4 regions of the Actinoplanes sp. NPDC051513 genome follow, and region 3 is predicted to be linked to each of the others. Evidence: riboswitches for the same ligand, from Rfam matches in the RefSeq annotation. Region 3 holds a riboswitch; each other region holds the start of a gene.

Region 1 (4,807 bases), on a different contig from region 3:
CGCAGCCCCAGTGGGTGCCGGTCAGGCCGAGCACGTCGCGCAGGAAGTGGACGAGCAGCAGCCGCCCCTCGATCTCCCGGGTGACCTCGACGTCGTTGACGGTCATCGTGACCTGCATCGGTTCAGCTCCTCGCCCGCTCGACGGCCTTGCGCAGGGTCCTCCGGGTCAGCTCGTCCGCGAGGTGGCGCTTGTAGTCCTCGCTCCCGCGCTGGTCGGTGACGGGATCGCAGCTGCGGGCCGCGATCGCGCCGGCTTGCTCGTACGCGTTCTCGTCCGGCGCCCGCCCGCGGAGCGTGTCCGAGATCTCGGGAATTCCGGTGGTGTTCGGCCCGACGGCGGCCAGACCGACCCGCGCATCCGCGATCGTGCCGTCGGCGGCGAGCCACACCGCGGCGCCGGCCGACACCACGGCCCAGTCCCCGGCGCGGCGCTCGACCTTCTCGTAGGCGCTGCCGTGCCCGGGCCGGCGCGGAAGACGGATCTCGATCAGGATCTCGTCGTCCCCGACGGCCGTTTCGTACGGCCCGACGTGGAACTCCTCCATCGAGACGACCCGCTCGCCCCCCGGCCCGCGGATCACGCACGCCGCGTCGAGCGTCGTGCACACCGCCGACAGGTCCTCGCTCGGATCGGCCTGGCACAGCGACCCGCCGAGCGTCCCCCGGTTGCGCACCACGGGGTCGGCGATCACCCGCTCGGCCTCCCGGAAGATCGGGAACGCGGCCGCCAGTTCGTCCGACTCGAGCAGCTCGCGGTGCCGGGTCAGGGACCCGATGCGTACGTCGTCGGCGTTAATGTTGATGTAGCCCAGCTCCTCGTGGAGCGGGTTGATGTCGATCAGGTATTCGAAGTTCGCCAGGCGCAGCTTCATCATCGGCAGCAGGCTGTGCCCGCCCGCGACGAGCCGCGCTGAGCTGCCCAGACGTTCCAGCAATCCAATGGCATGGTCGACAGTGGTGGCACGTTCGTACTCGAACGGAGCCGGCACCTGCACGATGCACCTCCCGGAGTTGCGGTGAATCTCGCGCGGGCACCCATCAAAGTCAACAGCTACCTAAGGGATCTCTTAACTAGCCGTTGACGATCCGGCCCTTGATCACGGAAGGTGAGGTCGTGCGGGACATCATCGACGGGCTGGTCGCGTGGCGCGCGGAGGGCATCGCGTTCGCCGTGGCCACCGTCGTGCGCACGTGGGAGTCGGCGCCCCGCCAGCCCGGCTCGTCCATGGCGGTCAACGAGCGCGGCGAGGTCCTGGGCAGCGTCTCGGGCGGGTGCGTCGAGGGCGCGGTCTACGCCGCCGCCGAAGAGGTCATCCAGACCCAGAAGGCACAGCAGCACACGTACGGCGTGAGCGACGGCGACGCGTTCGAGGTGGGCCTGACGTGCGGCGGGACGATCGAGGTCCTGGTCCAGCCGTCGGTAGCCCTCGCCGACGTCGACGATGTTCTCGCGGCGATCGCGTCGGGCCGGCCGGTCGCGACCGTCTCGCTGAACGGCAGGCAGCTCGCGGTCTGGCCCTCGCACGTCGTGGGATCGCTGGGCGACGCGGGCCTCGACCGCGCGGCCGAGCAACAGGCGGCCGGCATGCTCTCGGCCGGCACCACCGGCGTGGTCCACCTCGGCACGCACGGCGAACAGCGCCTCGACGAGATGGAGGCCTTCGTGCAGACCTATCTGCCGCCGCCCCGCATGATCGTCTTCGGTGCGATCGACTTCGCCGGCGCGGTCGCCCGGATAGGCGGTTTCCTCGGCTACCACGTGACGGTCTGCGACGCGCGTCCGGTCTTCGCCACCCGCAAGCGTTTCCCCTCGGCCGACGAGTTGGTCGTGCAATGGCCGCATCTCTACCTGGAATCCGCGGCGGTCGACGAGCGCACCGTGCTCTGTGTCCTCACGCATGACCCCAAGTTCGACGTTCCGCTGCTCGAGGTCGCGTTGCGCACCCCGGCGCGGTACATCGGCGTGATGGGCAGCCGCCGCACCCATTCCGACCGGATGCGCCGCCTGCGCGAGGCCGGCGTCTCCGAGGCCGCGCTGGCCCGGTTGTCCGCTCCCATCGGCCTCGATCTGGGCGCCCGCACCCCCGAGGAGACCGCGGTCGCGATCGCCGCCGAGATCGTCGCGTCCGCCTGGGGCGGGTCCGGTCTGCCCCTCACCGGGCTGGACGCCCCGATTCACGGGTAGCCGTCCGGGAGCAACCCCCGGCTTTCCCGCCGTTTTCCCGACGACGGCCGATCTCGTCTTGCGCCGCGTTGCAACACCAGCGGCCACCACCGCCGCGCGGACGCCGAGTCCCGCCCACCGCGTGCGGTCCATGTCTCCGAATCGGAAACTTCAGTGGGCGGGAGCGGGGGACCCCTCTTTTTCGCCGGCTCGCCGGCTCCGGGGTGAAGTCGCCTTGATGCGACGGGCCGCCTTCAGGCCCAACCCGACAGCTAACCTCGCAGGCGGTTGAAGGACCAAGGATCGTCTTGTCTGCTCGTGTCCGCTTCGCCATGCCCACGTTCGCCGTCGTCTGGGCGTTCCTGGCCCTGATGTCGCTCCTGTTCGCCCCGTCGGCCGCCCAGGCGGCGCCATCGTCACGGCCCGCGGTCTCCGCCGCCGTCCCGCTCTCCCCCGCCGGCGCCGCGCTGCTGCGCGGCAAGCGCATCGTCGCCGCCGCCAGCGCCCAGCGCGGCAAGCCCTACCGGCGCGGAGCAGCGGGTCCGGGCGCGTTCGATTGTTCCGGCCTTTCCGGGTACGCCTACCGCGCCGCCCACATCCGCCTGCCCCGCACCGCGAACGCCCAGTACCGCGCCGCCCACCCGATCAGCCGCGCCGCGGCCCGCCCCGGCGACCTGGTCTTCTGGGTACACGGCCGGCACGCGTACCACGTGGCCGTCTACGCCGGCGGCGGCCGTGTCTGGCACGCCCCGAAACCGGGCGACCGCGTCCGCCTCGCGCAGATCTGGAACGCCGGCCAGGTCCGCTTCGGCCGCATCTAGCCCGCATCCGCGCGCGCCCAGTCAGTACCTGCTAACGAGGTACTGGCTGGGCGTTTCGCCAACTGCTGCGCGACCGCGGTTCGGCCGGCGCTCGCCTAAGCGTCGGCCAGCCGCAGAAGGACGGCGCCCGGGTCGGGCCCGTACTTCGCGGCGTAGGCCTCGGCCGCCCCGCCCGGTGACGTCGGCGCCAGGACGTACTGCTTGCGGCCGTTCTCGCTGATCGTGACCTGATGATCGGGGTGGAACGCCTGTGACAGCGCGACCGGATGCACGTTCACCCAGTGCTCGCCCTCGTGCACCACGTACCGCAGGTCGTGCTCGACGACCGCGTCGTGCACCGTGAAACGCAGCCGGATCCGGCGGTGCTCGCCGAGCTGCAGCAGGCCCGCGCCGTTCCACCGGTTGTCGAACGCCTCCAGCGCCAGCTCGCCCAGGTCGCCGCGGACCCGGACCTCGCGCTGGTAGCTCTCGCTCACCCGGCGATTGCGGAACAGGCCGTACGAGAGCCAGTCGTCCACCCGGTAGCAGGCGTGCGCCGGCCCGACCGGGCTGATCCGTACCTCGAACAGCTCGGCGTGGCGCTCGGGCAACGACCGTACGAGATCGTCGAGCCGTTCGATGTTCTGCCGGATCAGCGCGACCGCGTCGGTCGGCGCGACCTGCCGGGCCCGCTCGGCGGCGTCCGCCGACGACGGATCGGTGAGCAGGATGCGGAAGCGCACCCCGCGCTCGAGCGCGGCCCGCACCGCGGCGGCGAAGGCCTGCTCGTTCCGCGGCTCCAGCAGGCCGGTCCAGAACTTCCAGACGTCCACGTTGTCCCGGGCCTGTTCGATCCGCCGGATCACCGCCCGGTAGTCGAGGCGGTTGCGCCACCGCACCGAGTTGCGGTTGAGCGAGAGCACCAGCGGCTGGAGCACGAGCACCGCGAGCACCAGGTCGAGCAGGTTGGACCCGATGTTGATGCGCAGCTCGGTGCCGAAACCCTCGGTGTGCCGCACGGGGTAGAGCAGCAGAAACCCGGCCAGCAGCAGAAGGGCGCCGATCAGCGCGTACAGATAGGACAGGCGGAACGGGCGGCGCATCCCGTCATCGTTGCAGATCTATGCCCGCCGCATCGATCTCCTCTTCCGCCGGTTCGGTCCCAGCGCGCGCCGGTTTTGTCCGGGCGCGCGCCCGTTTTGCCCCTGCGAGCGCCGCCAGCCGATCCAGGCCGACCACCGCGGCGCCGAGCGCCCCGAAGACCACCGCCAGCTGCACGAACTGCAAGCCCACCCAGTCGTACCCGTGCTCGGCGGGGTCGAGGAAGAAGTACGGATACCGGACCGGCGCCGCGGGCAGCAGCCCACCCCGGAGCTCGATCATCAGGCCGTAGCCGAGCGGGTAGGCGATCCACAGTGGAATGTCGCGCCGGCGCACGATCCGGTGTGGCCCGAACAGCACCCAGTCGGCCAGCACGAGCACCGGCACGACGTAGTGCACCAGGAACAGCGACCGGTTGGTCAGTGCCTCGCCCGGGTCGGCGGCAGCCAGGCCGGGCAGCGGGTTCTCGCCGTGGTTGAGCATGAAATGCGAGATCAGGCAGGTGATCAGGATCCACAGCGTGACCGCGCCGCGCCAACGGGGCGCGGGCGGCTCGATCGTGCCGCGCTTGACCATCCAGTAGAGGGCGCCCACGAAGTAGGCGAGCGTCAGCAGGTTGCTCTGCGCGGTGTAGTAGATGAGCCGTTGCTCCGCCATGAGCAGTCCCGCCGCGCCGCAGGCGACGATGGCCGCGCGCAGCCAGAACTGGGGCCGGGCGTAGATCACGCCTACCGTCCGGTCG
Region 2 (4,807 bases), on a different contig from region 3:
GCGGCGTTCAGCGCCGTCCGGGCGTACTGGAGAGCCACCTTGCCCGCCTCGGTGAGTCGCGCGACCCGTCCCGACCGGTCGAAGAGCTCGGCGCCCAGCTCGGTCTCCAGCGCCTTGACCTGGGCGCTCACCCCCGACTGGCTGATGTGCACGCGCTGGGCGGCACGGGTGAAGCCGGCCTCTTCGGCCACCGCCACGAAGTACGCGAGCTGCCGCAGTTCCATAACCACAGATTCTAGTTCGCATAAAAACTATGCGTTGGACTTCTGTTCCCCGCCCGACGAGGCTGGAGTCATGACCGAACGCGAGAAGGCTCGTAAGCCAGAAGACCTGACCCGCCTGTTCGTCGAGCGCGCCAATGAGAAAGACGCGGAGGGTCTCGCCCTGCTCTACGAGGAAGACGCGGTGATGGCCTATCCGCCCGGCCGGCAGACCGTGGGCCGCGCCGCGATCCAGAAACTGTGGGAAGAGGCGCTCCCGCACATGCCGGCCTTCGAGCCCGAGCAGCCGCTGCCGACGCTGATCAGCGGAGACCTGGCGCTGACCGCGACCCCGCCCAAGGATGGCGCCGGCGCCCGCGCGCAGGTGGTGCGCCGGCAGCCCGACGGCACGTGGCTCCGCGTCCTCGACCAGCCCGAGTTCGTCACGCCGGGGCGTTGACGCGGCCGCCCGCTCGGCTTCGACGTGGCCACCCCGCTCGGCTTCGACGTGGCCACCCCGCTCGGCTTCGACGTGGCCGCCCGCTCGGCCTCGCGCGGCAGCGAGCCCCGTGGACGGCGCACCAAGAGGTCGAGGCGGCGTCAGACCGTCGGCGTGATGGCTTCGGCGGTGGTGCGGAGCACGGTGCCGAGGCCGGCGACCTCGCGGAAACCTTGGTCGCTGGCTTGCGACACGGCGTCGGTGACCAGCACGACGCGGTAATCGCGCTCGTGGGCCTCGATGATGTTGGCGCGCGGGCAGTTGGGCAGGTTGCAGCCGGCGAAGACGAGGGTGTCGACGCTGTGCGCGGCGAGGAGCTCCTCGAGCCGCGTGCGATAGAAGGCGCCCCAGCGCGGTTTGTAGAGCGCGTATTCGCCGGGGCCGAGCAGCTGCGGCTCGCCGCGCAGAAGGGCCTCGTCGTCGAGGTTGTCGTCGAGGTCGCCGGCCGGCGCCAGGCCCGGCGCAAGCAATCGGCCGGGCGTGCCGGGCCGGGCGAATTCGGCGCCGCCCTGCACGAGGGTGCGCCGCACGCGGTCGACGTCCTGGCCGTCGGCCGGATAGAGGCGGACAACGTGGACGATCGGCCGTCCGGTCGCCCGGAACGTCTCGGTGAGCTTCGTGAGGTTGGGGAGGATCTCGGTGGTGCCGGCCAGCCCGAACGGGCCATCGGAAAGGAAGTCGCGCTGCATGTCGATGGTGATCAGCGCCGAGCGGTCCCAGTGCGGCTCGAGATGCGGGTCGGTGGCCATGCCGCCACTGTGGCACAACCGCCACTTCGTCGCCGGTGGGGCGCGGCCCGGCCGCCCTGGGGGATGAGCGGCCGGGTCGCTACGAGTGGATCAGAGTGCGATCCGCTGACCGGGGAAGATCAGGTTGGGGTTGCTGATGGTGTTGCCGTTCAGCTGGTAGAGGGTGTGCCAGCCGCCCTTGACGTGGTTGCGCGTGGCGATGGCCGACAGCGTGTCGCCGGAGCGGACGACGTAGGTCTTGCCGGTGGCCTTCGCGGTCGTGGTGCGGGTGACCTTGTGCGACGACGTCGTGGGCTTCTTGGTGGCCTTCTTGGTGGCCTTGTGCGTGGTCGACTTCGACTTGTGGGCCGACTTCGACGACGACTTGGAGCCGCTCGTGTTCGAGCCCTTGTAGTGCTTCGACGAGCCGGCCTTCTTGCCGCACACCGGCCACGCGCCGATGCCCTGGCCGTCCAGCACCTTCTCGGCGATGCGGATCTGCTCCGCCTTGCTCGCCTTGTTCGCGGTGCTGGCGTACTTCGTGCCGCCGTAGGCCTTCCACGTGCCGCGGGTGAACTGCAGCCCGCCGTAGAAGCCGTTGCCGGTGTTGATGCTCCAGTTGCCGCCCGACTCGCACTGCGCGATCGCGTCCCAGTTCACACTGGACGCCTGCGCGGGGGAAGCGGGGCCGAGCAGGGCGGCCGTGCCCGCCACGCCGACGGCCGTGAGGCCCAGCGCGAAACGGGCGTGCTTGCGCGCCCGCGGCGTGCGGGCATGCTTGCGGATCTGTGCCATGACAGAGAACCCTCCACGCCTACGAGGTCAGCTGTCGGGTTCGGGCTGAGGTGCCCGGCCGCCATCCTGCGGCTTCACCCCGAGGCGCGCGCATCGCGCGCCGAGGAACGTTTGGGTCCCCCGCTCCCTGCCACGGGTTAATGTCCGGCGGGCGGTGGCAGGGACTCGGCGTTCCACCCGCGGTGCCCGCATCGCGGGACCGGCCGACGGTAACCACGGGTCCGCGAATTCACCCAAGCTCAGCCCGGGAAAGGTGACGTTGTTCTCAGCTATTGCCCTATTTGATCTTGCTTTATGTCGAGAATGACCGATTGGTAACGCTCTGGCATTACCGATCGGTAACTTGTCCGGCCGCCGCCGGAAACCTGGTGGAGAATCTGCTGCCATGAGCGACCACCCCCGCGATCACGACATCGTCGTCTATGGCGCCTCCGGTTTCGTCGGAGCGCTGGTGGCGCAGTACCTGGCCGAGCACGCGCCGGCCGGCACGCGGGTCGCCCTGGCCGGCCGCTCCGAGGCCAGGATCGCCGAGGTCAAGCAGCGTCTCGGCGTCGACTGGCCGGTCCTGGTGGCCGACGCCACCGACGTGCCTGCCCTCGAGCGGTTGGCCGCCGCGACCCGGGTCGTCGTCACCACCGTCGGGCCATATGCGAGATACGGCAAAGCGCTCGTGCGGGCCTGCGCCGCCGCCGGCACCGACTACGTCGACCTCACCGGTGAGGTGTTGTTCGCCCGGGCGAGCATCGACGACAACCACGAGCTCGCCCGCTCGACCGGCGCCCGCATAGTGCACTCCTGCGGCTTCGACTCGATCCCGTCCGACATCGGCGTGCATGTGCTCGACCAGCAGGTCAAGGCCGACGGCGCCGGCGAGCTCACCGACACCACGCTGGTCGTCACCAGCCTGCGCGGCGGGATCAGCGGCGGCACGATCGACTCGATGCGGCACCAGCTCGACGTGGTCAAGAACGACGGCAAGCTGCGCCGGGTCGCCGCCAGCCCCTACTCGCTGAGCCCCGACCGCGCCGCCGAGCCCGATCTCGGCCGGCAGGACGACACCGCCATCGTGTCCGGTCCCGCCGTGCACCCCCGGTTGCGCGGCACGCTCGCGCCGTTCTTCATGGCCTCCTACAACACCCGGGTGGTGCGCCGCAGCAACGCCCTGCGCGGCTGGGAGTACGGCCGGGCGTTCCGCTACCGCGAGACGATGAGCGTCGGCGCCTCCCCGCTCTCCCCGGTGATCGCCCACGGCACCCGGCTCGGCCTCGGCGCGCTGATGGTCGGCCTGTCGCTACCGCCGACCCGCTTCCTCCTCGACAAGATCCTGCCCAAGCCGGGCGAAGGCCCGAGTGCGGAGGCCCGGGAGAACGGCCACTTCACGATGGACCTGTTCGCCACCACGACGTCCGGCGCCCGCTACGCGGCGCGGTTCCGGGCCAAGGGCGACCCCGGCTATGCGGCCACCGCGGTCATGCTCGGCGAGTCAGCCCTCGCCCTCGCCCACGATCGCGACGCCCTGCCTCCGTCCGAGGGCGGCGTCCTCACCCCGGCCACGGCATTGGGCGACGCCCTGGTCACCCGCCTGCGCGCCGCCGGCATGGAGATCGCCGCCCGCAAGAGCTGAGGGGCGCTGCGACGGTCAGCTTTCCAAGCGAGCCAGCACGGCTGTGCAGAAATCGGTCAAATGGTCGGCCAGGGCGTCGACGTCGTCGGTCATGCCGCGCGACAGCCAGTCGATGATGACCTCGCTCAGCCCCGCGACCAGGGCGAGCAGCAATCGCTCGTACCGGATCTCGGTGGTGGGGCGACCACCCGCCCGCCGCAACATGCCCGCCAGGAACTGCGCGTCCTCGCGGAGCACGCCCCGCCGCCGCGTCTCCATGCGCGGCGCGTTGATGTAGATGACCTGCGCCCGCTCGGGATTGGTCTGAAGCATGCCCAGCAAGCGGCGCACCGCCGGCCGCAGCATCTCCTCGAGACTGCCCGGCGCCTCGGGAGCAGCCTCGGAGACTCCGGCGAGTAGCCATGCGTTCTGCTGCCGGTGCAGCGCCCGTACCAGATCTTCCCGATCGACGAAATGTTCGTAGAAATATCTTTTCGAGACCCGGACGCCGGTGCAGACCGCCGCGACCGTGACGTCGTCGTAGTCGTGCGTGCCGAACAGATGCAGCGCCGACGCGAGGATCCGGTCGCGTCGATCCGTCGCGCGCTCCTCACGGGACCGCCCGCCGTAATTCTCGCCCCGCCGCGTCACCAACGCAGTGTGCTCGTCCACGAGATCAAAGTAGGCCTAGGCCTCCGCGCCACGCAGCACACCTCGGTCATCGTCGATCGATCGCGGGGTGGCAACATGACGGACTGGCTTGAACCGGGTTCATTCGGGCAGGATCAAGTCGTGGCCGCCAGCCGTCTTCCTTTCCCGATCACGTTGACGGGGGACGGCCTTGTCCTGCGCGAGTGGCGGTCCGACGATCTCGTCGATCTGATCGACCTCCTCGACGACCCCGGCATCGCCCGCTGGACGCCGATGCCCTCGCCCTTCGACATGGAGGCCGGCGTCGCCTACCTCAAACGCGCCCACCACG
Region 3 (4,807 bases):
CCGGGCAGCTCGTCGGGCCACCGGGTGCGGGCGAGCCGGTCGTTGAGGTCGTCGAGGTCCGCCTGCGGAACGTGGACGCGATATTCGTTCATGCCACTAACGTTAGTGTCGCTAACGTTAGAACGGCAAATGTTAGGTGTACGAATGTTAGGGTGGTCACGTGGAGGACGTGGAGCACTTGCCCAGCTGGCTGCTGACCCAGACCGCCGGGTACGCGGGACGTATGGTCAGCGCCCGGTTCGCCGACGTCGGCGCCCGCGGGTACCACTACCGCGTGCTCTCCTCGCTGGCCATGAAGGGCCCGGCCAGCCAGGCCGACCTCGGCCGGCGCGTCGGGATCCACCTCAGCGACATGGTCAAGGCGCTGAACGAGATGGCGGCCGCCGGCTTCATCCGGCGCGTGCCCAACCCGGACGACCGCCGCCGGAACATCATCATGATCACCGACCAGGGCCGCGCGCGCACCGAGCAGCTGGCCCGCCAGGCCGGCTCCATCCAGGACGAGCTGCTCGAGCCCCTCGACCGGGCGGAGCGCGAGCAGCTGACGACGCTGCTGACGAAGCTCTACCGGTATCACCGGATGCAGGAGTCCGCCCCGCCGCCGATGGAATGAGGGCCGCGCGGGCAAGACGAGTACACCTCGCCCTGGCTCGACGAGGGCTTCACCGACATGACCGACCTGTACTTCGGCAAGACCGGCGCCGGCTGCGGGATCACCCGGCAAATCCTCGGCCGGGAAGCTGACCAACACGAAAGGGGCCGCCGGATTTCGTCCGGCGACCCCTTTTCGCGTACGGAAGAAACTCAGCCCGGCCGCCGGTAGCCGGCGATCGGCCCCCGGTCGATCGTAGCCATCCGCACATGGTCACCCGTGTGCGGGGCGTGCACCACCATCCCGTCGCCGATGTAGATGGCGACATGATGAAGGCTCCCTGGGTAGTAGAAGACCAGGTCGCCCGGTTGCAGGTTGGCCCGGGACACCGCCTTGCCCTCGTTCCACTGGTCCTTCGTGTAGTGCTCGAGGTGCACACCCACGCTGGCCCACGCCGCCTTCGTCAGACCCGAGCAGTCGTAGCTGTTCGGACCCTCGGAACCGAAGACATAGGGCTTGCCGATGAGGTCGCAGGCTTTCTGCGCCGCACGGCCGCCCGCGTCGTTGTTGTAGGTGGCGGGGCACGGTCCGGTCTTGTACGGGCCGTCGGACTCGCCGGCCGCCCCGTACGCCTGGAGCCGCAGCTTCTGCAGGCCGTCGATCTTCTTCTGGATCGCGGTCTTCTGCTTGGCCAGGTCGGCATCGCGGGCCGCGATCGACTTGGTCAGCACGTCCAGGTCGGACTTCATGCCGGCGTACTTGTCGCGAAGTTTCGCGACGCCGGCGATCTGGTCCTGCTGGTGCCGCGCAAGCTGATCGAGATAGGTCAGCTTGGCGGTCAGCCCGGTGGGCGAACCGCTGACGATCATGGCGTTGAATGCGTTCGGCGCGCCCTGCATGTACGCGTCGACGGCCATTCCACGAACCTGAGACAGGGCGACGTCCACCTGCACCTGGAGCGGGGTGAGCTGCTTGGTGAGGTTCTTCAGCTGAGCCTGGTTCTTGAGCAGTTTGCCGTGCACGTCGTTGTACTGCTCGATGACCGGCTCGAGTTGGTTCCACTGCTTGTCGATCTCGGCCTCGACGCTGGCCGGAGACGGTGCTGCTTGCGCTACGGACGGGCCGGTGAGAACGATCCCGACCGCGGCGACGGCGCAGACCAGGCTGCGCAGAACTGCGGCGCGGCGCGCCCCAATCCGTTTCACGTAGGTGCGTTATCCCTTCTTCCCTAGCGCCGCCGACCGGGTTAGCTGACGGGTTCGGGCGGGAAGCGCGCCCGGCCGCAGGGGGACTGCGGCTTCACCCCGACTACTCGGGTCCCCGGTTCGCCGCACGCGGCGATTAGGCGGTGATCCGTCAGATCGGCCGGATGGACGATGGGGGGCTGCCGGACCGCCGACCACCGTACCCTCGATCATGTCGTTAACTGAAGTTGCCACGGCGGGGAAACTTCCTGCACGGCCTTCGCTACCCAGTGTGATCACAGTGGCCAGGCGTCCAGCGCCCGGTCGAGCCAGGGGACGACCAGGATCACCGTGGGTAGCACGAGCAGGGCAAGCGCCACGACCGCGACGCCCGCGTTGAGGGCCGTCGAGGGTCGCTGCGGGGCCGCAAGGCGGTCGAGCCGGCGCCGTTGCGAGTTTCGTTCGGGCACGACTTCCTCCGCCAGGGGGACGGCGTCGGTCAGCCGCTCCAGCGCGCCGCGCAGCGGCGCGGCGCCGACACGTTTTCTGGCGGCGTCGTCGGCCACCATCTCCAGAAGCACGTGTACGGCGTCCAGCGGCGCCCGGCTGCGCACGGGGCGGGGCACGGCGCGATAGAAGGCGGTGAACGACTCCATCACCATCTCGTGCCGGTGGCGCAGGTGGGTCTGCTCGTGGGCGAGGACGGCGTCGACCTGGTCGCGGTCGAGCAGCCGCAGGGCGCCGTCGCTGAGCACCACGCGCGCCTCCCGGCCCGGCACGCAGTAGGCGAGCGGCAAGTTTCCGGCGAGGACCCGGACGTTCCCGGCGTCGAGCTCCTGGCGCTGCTCGGCCCGGTCGAGCAGGTCGACGAGGAGGCGATGTTTCGCGCGGCGGGCGCGCGAGCGCCGCGAAACTCCCCACAGCGAGACGAGCAGCCGCAGCACGATGACCGCCGCCACGGCGAGGGCGCCGATCAGCGCGGCGGCGGTGACCGGTTTTCCGGAGCCGGCGGCGCGGGTCAGCTCCTCGGGGGCCGCGAGCACGACACCGAGCGCGGAGAGCACCGCGGCCAGGGTGATGGCCTGCCACAGCAGCACGGCGGCGGCGGGCGCCCGGTCGGGCCAGCGTGCCCGCGCGAGCAGGCCGGGCACGATCAGCGACAGGGTGAGCCCGAGCGCGCCGAGCAGCAGCGCCGTCATCCCTTACGGGCGGCTTCGATGGCGGCTTGCAGCGCATCCGGCGAAAGTTGCCCGACGAAATACGCGAGGGCGGCGTCGCGGTCGGGGGTGGCGCTGAGCGCGTCGAGCATGACGGACGCGGTCATCTCCTCGCGGGACTGCGCCGGGACGTACCGGTAGGCGCGGTCTGCTTTTTGCTGCACGACGACCGATTTCTTGGCCAGGCGGTCGAGCACGGTCATCACGGTCGTGTAGGCGAGGTCGCGGTCGCGACTCAGCGACTCGTGCACCTGCCGCACCGTGAGCGGTTCCGCGGCGTCCCACAGAACCGTCATGACCTCACGTTCCAGGTCTCCCAGCGCCATGTGTCCCACTCTACTGCACGGCGTCGTACTACACGTCGTAGTATCTACTACGAGACGTCGTAGAGGGGGGAACTCGCATGGACGTGCTCGACCTGACGCGGTTGCAGTTCGCGGTGGTGACGATCTACCACTACTTCTTCGTGCCGCTGTCGATCAGCCTCGCCGCGATCGCGGCCGGCCTGGAAATCACGTGGCTGCGCACGAAGAACGACAAGTTCCGTGATCTCACGAAGTTCGTCGGAAAACTTCTCATCGTCACGTTCGCGGTCGGCGTGGTCACCGGGCTCGTGCAGGAGTTCCAGTTCGGCATGGGCTGGAGCGCGTTCGCGAAGTTCTACGGCGACGTCTTCGGCCCGACGCTCGCCATCGAGGGGATGCTGGCTTTCTTCCTGGAGGCCACGTTCCTGGCGCTCTGGTATTTCGGCTGGGACCGGCTGCCCCGCCTCGCGCACGCGGCCACGATCGTGGTGGTCTCGCTGGGCACGATCCTGTCGGCGTTCATCATCCTGGCCGCCAACAGCTTCATGCAGAACCCGATCGCGTACGAGATGGACCCGGCGACCGGCCGGGCGCGCCTCACGTCGTTCTCCGAGCTGTTGCTGAACAAGGTGAACCTCGCCGCGTTCCCGCACACGCTGTCGGGGGCCGCGATGATCGGCGGCGCGCTGCTGCTCGCCATCGCGGTGTGGCGCATGGCGGCCGAGCCCGCACACCGGACCCTCGCGCGGCTCGGCGCCTGGGTGATGCTGGCGGGCGGGGCGGCCACCGCGGTGACCGGCGACCACCTGGGCAAAGTGATCACCGAGGTCCAGCCGATGAAGATGGCCGCCGCCGAGGCCCTCTACGAGACGACCAAGGGCGCGCCGTTCTCGATCATCACCACCGGCAAGCCACTGCCGTCGTTCACGCTGGACATTCCCTGGTTGCTGTCGATCCTCGCCAAGGGCTCGCCGGGCGCCACCGTCCAGGGCATCGACGACCTGCAGGCGCAGTACGCGGCGCAGTACGGGCCGGGCAGCTACGTGCCGATGATCCCGGTGGCGTTCTGGACGTTCCGCCTGATGATCGGGGCCGGGATGCTGGCGGCCGCCGTTGCCGCGTTCTACCTCTGGCGTACCCGAAAGAATCGTGCCGCCCCCCGCTGGCTGACCCGGTGGCTGCCGCTGATCCCGCTGCTGCCGGCAGCGGCCAACACGCTCGGCTGGATCTTCACCGAGACCGCGCGGCAGCCGTGGATCGCGTTCGGCCTCACGAAAGTTTCCGACGGCATTTCTCCCGGCCTGACCAGCGCGGAGGTCCTCGCCTCGCTGATCGGTTTCGCCGTGATCTACGGGGTGGTCGCCGTCGTCTGGTTCCGCCTGATCCGTCATCTCGCCCGGCAGCCGCTCGCGCCGCCCGCGGATGCGCCGGACAAATCACCCGAACTAGCGCCCGTCTACTGAGGGGACCTCCGCTGTGATCACCTTCTGGTTCTCGATCGTCGTGCTC
Region 4 (4,807 bases), on a different contig from region 3:
TACACGGCCGTTGTGGACGACAACATCTACACCAACCTGATGGCCCAGCAGAACATGTTCAGCGCGGTCGAGGCGGCCAAGCGCCACCCCGACCTGGCCCGCCAGCTCGGCGTGGACGACGAGGAGATGGCCTCCTGGCGGGACGCGGCGGCGGCCGTGCACATCCCGTACGACCGGGAGCTTCAGGTGCACCAGCAGTCGGAGGGCTTCACCCGGCTCCAGGAGTGGGACTTCGAGAACACGCCGCCGGAGGCGTACCCGCTGCTGCTGAACTACCCGTACTTCGACCTGTACCGCAAGCAGGTGGTCAAGCAGGCCGACCTGGTGATGGCGATGTTCATTCGCGGCGACGCGTTCACGCCGGAGGAGAAGCAGCGCAACTTCGCCTACTACGACGCTCGGACCGTCCGGGACTCGTCGCTGTCGGCGTGCATCCAGGCCATCCTGGCCGCTGAGACCGGCCACCTCGAGCTCGCCCACGACTACCTGGGCGAGGCCGCGCTGATGGACCTGCACGACCTGCACCAGAACTCGCGGGACGGCGTGCACGTCGCGTCGCTGGCCGGCACGTGGATCTCGCTGGTCGCCGGCCTCGGCGGCATGCGCGACTTCAACGGTCAGCTGTCGTTCGCGCCGCGCCTGCCCAGCCGGATCGGCAACCTGGAGTTCTCGATGCTCTGGCGCGGCCTGCGGCTGCGGGTGAACGTGACGGCCGACGACGTGACGTACTCGCTGCGCAACGGCGGCGGCTCGGCCCGCCTCGTGCTGAGCCACCACGGCAAGGAGATCGAGGTGACCCAGGTGAAGCCGGTGACCGTGCCGATCCCGCCGGCGGGCCCGGTCGGCCCGTCGCCGACCCAGCCGGCCGGGCGCGCTCCGGTGCGCCGGGCGCCGCAGGACTGACCGATATTGAAAAGGCCCCCGCGGGAATGCCGCGGGGGCCTTCTTCGGCGGGGCCGTTAAAGCATCGAGACGTGTACGTGGTCCTTGTGAGTGCTCGCGCCGTGATAGGACTTCCAGCCCGTCGCCGGGAACCAGATCTGCTGGAACCAGATGACGTAGTAGATGCCCAGCCGATCGGCGTTACGCACCAGGAACGCCATGAGGTCGTTGCCGTAGTTCTTCATGTCGGTGTTGTGCGCGACCGAGAATCCGCTCTTCTGCAACGACCAGTCGCAGGCCCGGCCCTTCGGGTGCTCGAACGGGCCGCCGTTGCGGTGACAACCGACGAAGCGATTGAAGCCCGCCTTCTTCACCTCTTGGTACATGTGCAATGTACGGGCGGTGATGCAACCACTCGTGGTCGGATCGTTCACCGTGCATTTCTCCGGCGAGAAACCGCCGTCGGAGTTGCGCGGGGCGGGCGCCGCCTCCTTGGACACGGCGTCGACGAAGCCGCCGGTGAGGTTCTTGCCGCCGACCAGCGCGAGCGCCTTGTCGGCCGCGTCCTTCTGCTTCTTCATCGCGACCAGGTTGGTCTGCTGCTGCTTCACCTCGGCGTCGAGCGCGCTCTTCTTCGCCGTGACCTCGTCGATCGCCGCGTTCAGCTCGTGCAACTTCCGGTCGTGCAGGGTGTTGATCTCCTCGAGCGAGACCGCCTTGGCGAGGAAGTCGTCCGACCCCTGGCTGCCGAGCAGGAAGCTCGCGGCGCCGAGGTGGCCGGTGCGGTACTGCTGCGATGCGATGGCGTTGACCTCGGGAATCAGCGCGTCGCGCTTGGCCTCGGCCAGGTTGATCTCGACGGCCAGCTTCTTCTGGGTCGTGGTCGACTTCGCGACCGCGGCCTTCGCCTGTACGAACTTGCGGTTCGACGACTCGAGGATGTCGTTGAGGGTGGAGTTCGACTCGATCTCGTCACCCTTTTCGTCGGGCTGAGCCGACGAGGACGACGACGAGTCGTCGGGATCGGCGCTCGCGGGCGCGGCGGGTGCCGCAAAGAACGAGACAGCCACGAGCGGCGCCAGGGCCAGGGTCAGCCACCGGCGACGGGGGCGTACGGTCATCCAGGTTCCTTCCGGGTTACCGCCGACCGGGTTAGCTGACGGGTTCGGGACGGAAGCGATCCCTACCACGCCTCGTCTTGCGACTCAGCGCGGATACACCCCAAGTAACCATGGGTCCCCGGCTCGCCTCGCGGCGATTGGGCGGCGGCCTGCCGGCGCCTCGGGGGCGGCGCCTTCGGCGGCAGAGCCGCGGGTGAGTTTACCCGAGGTCGCTGAACACTTCAGGACCCAGGAAACGCAAATTCGGTAATCCTTCGGCGACGTTCCGTAAGAAAGTGACCGGCGGTTATCGGGCAATGGCGCAGAGTGCGAGATCTGTCGATCAATCGATATCATGGGTATGGTCGGTCACGGTCCCCGCCCGGGGGCCGCCGCCTAATCGCCTTTCGGCGAGCCGGGGAACCATGAGTTCCATTGGGGTGAATCCGCGCCGAGTCGCAAGACGAGGCGTGGTAGGGAACTTCCGTCCCGAACCCGTCAGCTAACTCGGTCGGCGGCCGACGGAAGGAACAGTTTGTGCGGCACATTACTGTCCGCCGGCGATTAGCGGCGATGCTCGCCATGCTGGTGGCCGCCTGCGGTCTGGCCATCGCGGTCGCGGGCCCGGCCACCGCGGCCCCGGGTGACACCGGCGACGACGGCGAGGGCGGCTCCAAGTCCGTGATCGAGCAGGTCGAGGCGGCCTCCAAGGGCTACCTCGAGGCCAAGGACGCGCTGGCCGCCTCGAAGAAGCGCCAGGCCGGGCTGACCGCCCAGCTCAAGCAGCTGGACGCCGACCTAGGACCCCGGCAGAAGGCGTTCGACCAGATCATCCAGCAGTCGTACAAGAGCGGCCGGCTCGGGCCGATGAGCGCGCTGCTCACCGCGGGCTCGGCGGGCGGATTCCTGGACCGGGCCGAGACGCTGCAGACGGTCGCGGTCAAGGAGAAGGCCGTTCTCGGCGAACTCCAGGCCACCCGCGACGGCCAGGCCCAGGCGAAGCTCGCGATCGAGGCCACCATCCGTGACCAGCAGAAGCAGGTCAACGTGATGGCCAAGCGCAAGGCACAGGCCGAGAGCGCGCTGAAGGCGGCCAACGCCGGGCAGGACGACCCGCAGCCGAGCGACGGCGGCAGCAGCAAGGGCGCGTCCGCGTTCCAGGGTGGCAGCGGCATGGTGGACGACCCGACCAGCGGTGGCCGCATCACCCAGCGCATGCTGCACGCCATGCAGCAGGCCCAGGCGGCCGGCTTCACCCACTACGTGCACTGCTTCCGCGAGCAGAACAGCGGCGAGCATCCGAAGGGCCGGGCCTGCGACTTCGCGGCCGACAAGGGTGGGTTCGGCGGGGTGGCGACCGGCAGCAGCAAGACGTACGGGAACAACCTGGCGAACTACTTCATCAACAACTCGAGCAAGATCGGCGTGCTCTACGTGATCTGGTTCCGGCGCATCTGGCTGCCTTCGAGCGGCTGGAAGTCGTACTCGGGTGGCAACGGCGACCCGTCGAGCGACCACACCAACCACGTGCATCTATCGGTCAGATAGCTGGACTGGAGGAGTACGAGACCTCATTTCTTCACGAAGGTCTCGTACTCCTTCAGCACGTCCTCGGTCGGGCCGTCCGCCTTGATCACGCCGCCCTCGAGCCAGATGCTGCGCTCGCAGGTGTCCCGGATCGACTGCTCGCTGTGGCTGACCAGGAAGACCGTGCCGGCCTCCTCGCGCAGGTCACGGACCCGCTGCTCGCTGCGCTTGCGGAACTTCGCGTCGCCGGTGGCCAGTGCTTCGTCGATGAGCAGCACGTCGTGCCTCTTGGCCGCGGCGATCGCGAAGCGCAGCCGGGCGCCCATGCCGGACGAGTACGTCCGCATCGGCAGCGAGCTGAAGTCGCCCCGCTCGTTGATGCCGGAGAACTCGATGATGTCCTTGACCTGCCCTTTCACCTCGGCCGGGGTCATGCCCATGGCCAGGCAGCCGAGCGTCACGTTGCGCTCGCCGGAGAGGTCGTTCATCAGCGCCGCGTTCACGCCGAGCAGCGAGGGCTGGCCGGCCGCGTAGATCGCGCCGCCCGGCTCCACCGGCAGCAGCCCGGCGATCGCCCGCAGCAGGGTCGACTTGCCCGAGCCGTTGGTGCCGATCAGCCCGATGGCCTCGCCCTTGTAGGCCACGAAGCTGGCGCCCTTGACCGCGTGCACCTCGCGCACCGCGGCGCTCTTGGTGCGGGTGACCAGCCGCTTGAAGCTGCTCACCGGCGAGTTCTGCGCCGCCGAGACCGAGCCGTGGATGCGGTAGATGATGTGCGCGTTGTCCGCGATGATCGTGGGGATCCGCTCGTCGTCAGCCACGGCCGTAACCCTTCTCTCCACGCCAGAAGTAGGCGTACCCGCCGATGCCCGCGACCAGCGACCAGACGATCGCCTGGATCCACAGCCGCAGCGGCGGCCCGGCCAGCTCGACGTTCTCCATCAGCGCGTGCCGCATGAGCTCGATGAAGACCAGCATCGGGTTCGCCTGGACCACGGCCAGCTTCCACCCGTGCAGGTGCTCGGTGAACTGGGTGACCGGGTAGAGCACGGCCGAGCCGTACATCCAGACGCGCATGATGAATGGGATGAGCTGGCGCAGGTCGTGCAGCTTGGAGCCGAGCCGGGCGACCAGCATCGAGAAGCCCGCGTTGAAGATCGTCTGCAGGATCAGCGCCGGGACCAGCAGCAGCCACTCCCACGTGACCGGCTCGCCGGTGAACAGCACGATGCAGATCAGCACGGTCATCGAGGCGATCATGTTGCGCGCCTCGACCAGGGTGATCGACAGCGGCAGGC

The links. A riboswitch is a leader RNA that binds a small molecule or an ion and turns the genes downstream of it on or off. The one in region 3 is predicted to bind cyclic di-AMP.
Region 1: linked by a shared signal. The riboswitch ahead of ACIA5D_RS15030 (C40 family peptidase) and the one ahead of ACIA5D_RS09335 (NlpC/P60 family protein) in region 3 are both predicted to bind cyclic di-AMP.
Region 2: linked by a shared signal. The riboswitch ahead of ACIA5D_RS10085 (transglycosylase family protein) and the one ahead of ACIA5D_RS09335 (NlpC/P60 family protein) in region 3 are both predicted to bind cyclic di-AMP.
Region 4: linked by a shared signal. The riboswitch ahead of ACIA5D_RS30175 (coiled-coil domain-containing protein) and the one ahead of ACIA5D_RS09335 (NlpC/P60 family protein) in region 3 are both predicted to bind cyclic di-AMP.

Annotation. Positions count from the first base shown of each region.
Region 1 is NZ_JBITDW010000004.1:120,640-125,446, reverse strand. Features, by position in the region: gene ACIA5D_RS15045 ((2Fe-2S)-binding protein) at 1-118, opposite strand, end outside; gene ACIA5D_RS15040 (FAD binding domain-containing protein) at 123-995, opposite strand; gene ACIA5D_RS15035 (XdhC family protein) at 1,115-2,185, shown strand; cyclic di-AMP (ydaO/yuaA leader) riboswitch at 2,310-2,466, shown strand; gene ACIA5D_RS15030 (C40 family peptidase) at 2,473-2,985, shown strand; gene ACIA5D_RS15025 (hypothetical protein) at 3,081-4,067, opposite strand; gene ACIA5D_RS15020 (Pr6Pr family membrane protein) at 4,072-4,791, opposite strand; gene ACIA5D_RS15015 (DinB family protein) at 4,794-4,807, opposite strand, start outside.
Region 2 is NZ_JBITDW010000003.1:32,275-37,081, forward strand. Features, by position in the region: gene ACIA5D_RS10070 (LysR family transcriptional regulator) at 1-224, opposite strand, end outside; gene ACIA5D_RS10075 (YybH family protein) at 295-660, shown strand; gene ACIA5D_RS10080 (cysteine hydrolase family protein) at 801-1,448, opposite strand; gene ACIA5D_RS10085 (transglycosylase family protein) at 1,539-2,222, opposite strand; cyclic di-AMP (ydaO/yuaA leader) riboswitch at 2,224-2,403, opposite strand; gene ACIA5D_RS10090 (saccharopine dehydrogenase family protein) at 2,608-3,846, shown strand; gene ACIA5D_RS10095 (TetR/AcrR family transcriptional regulator) at 3,862-4,497, opposite strand; gene ACIA5D_RS10100 (GNAT family N-acetyltransferase) at 4,618-4,807, shown strand, end outside.
Region 3 is NZ_JBITDW010000002.1:865,622-870,428, reverse strand. Features, by position in the region: gene ACIA5D_RS09345 (epoxide hydrolase family protein) at 1-92, opposite strand, end outside; gene ACIA5D_RS09340 (MarR family winged helix-turn-helix transcriptional regulator) at 161-613, shown strand; gene ACIA5D_RS09335 (NlpC/P60 family protein) at 805-1,797, opposite strand; cyclic di-AMP (ydaO/yuaA leader) riboswitch at 1,812-1,950, opposite strand; gene ACIA5D_RS09330 (M56 family metallopeptidase) at 2,073-2,975, opposite strand; gene ACIA5D_RS09325 (BlaI/MecI/CopY family transcriptional regulator) at 2,972-3,319, opposite strand; gene ACIA5D_RS09320 (cytochrome ubiquinol oxidase subunit I) at 3,397-4,761, shown strand; gene cydB (cytochrome d ubiquinol oxidase subunit II) at 4,775-4,807, shown strand, end outside.
Region 4 is NZ_JBITDW010000010.1:221,728-226,534, forward strand. Features, by position in the region: gene ACIA5D_RS30170 (glycoside hydrolase family 65 protein) at 1-903, shown strand, start outside; gene ACIA5D_RS30175 (coiled-coil domain-containing protein) at 960-2,003, opposite strand; cyclic di-AMP (ydaO/yuaA leader) riboswitch at 2,007-2,157, opposite strand; cyclic di-AMP (ydaO/yuaA leader) riboswitch at 2,366-2,515, shown strand; gene ACIA5D_RS30180 (coiled-coil domain-containing protein) at 2,556-3,530, shown strand; gene ACIA5D_RS30185 (ABC transporter ATP-binding protein) at 3,554-4,330, opposite strand; gene ACIA5D_RS30190 (ABC transporter permease) at 4,323-4,807, opposite strand, start outside.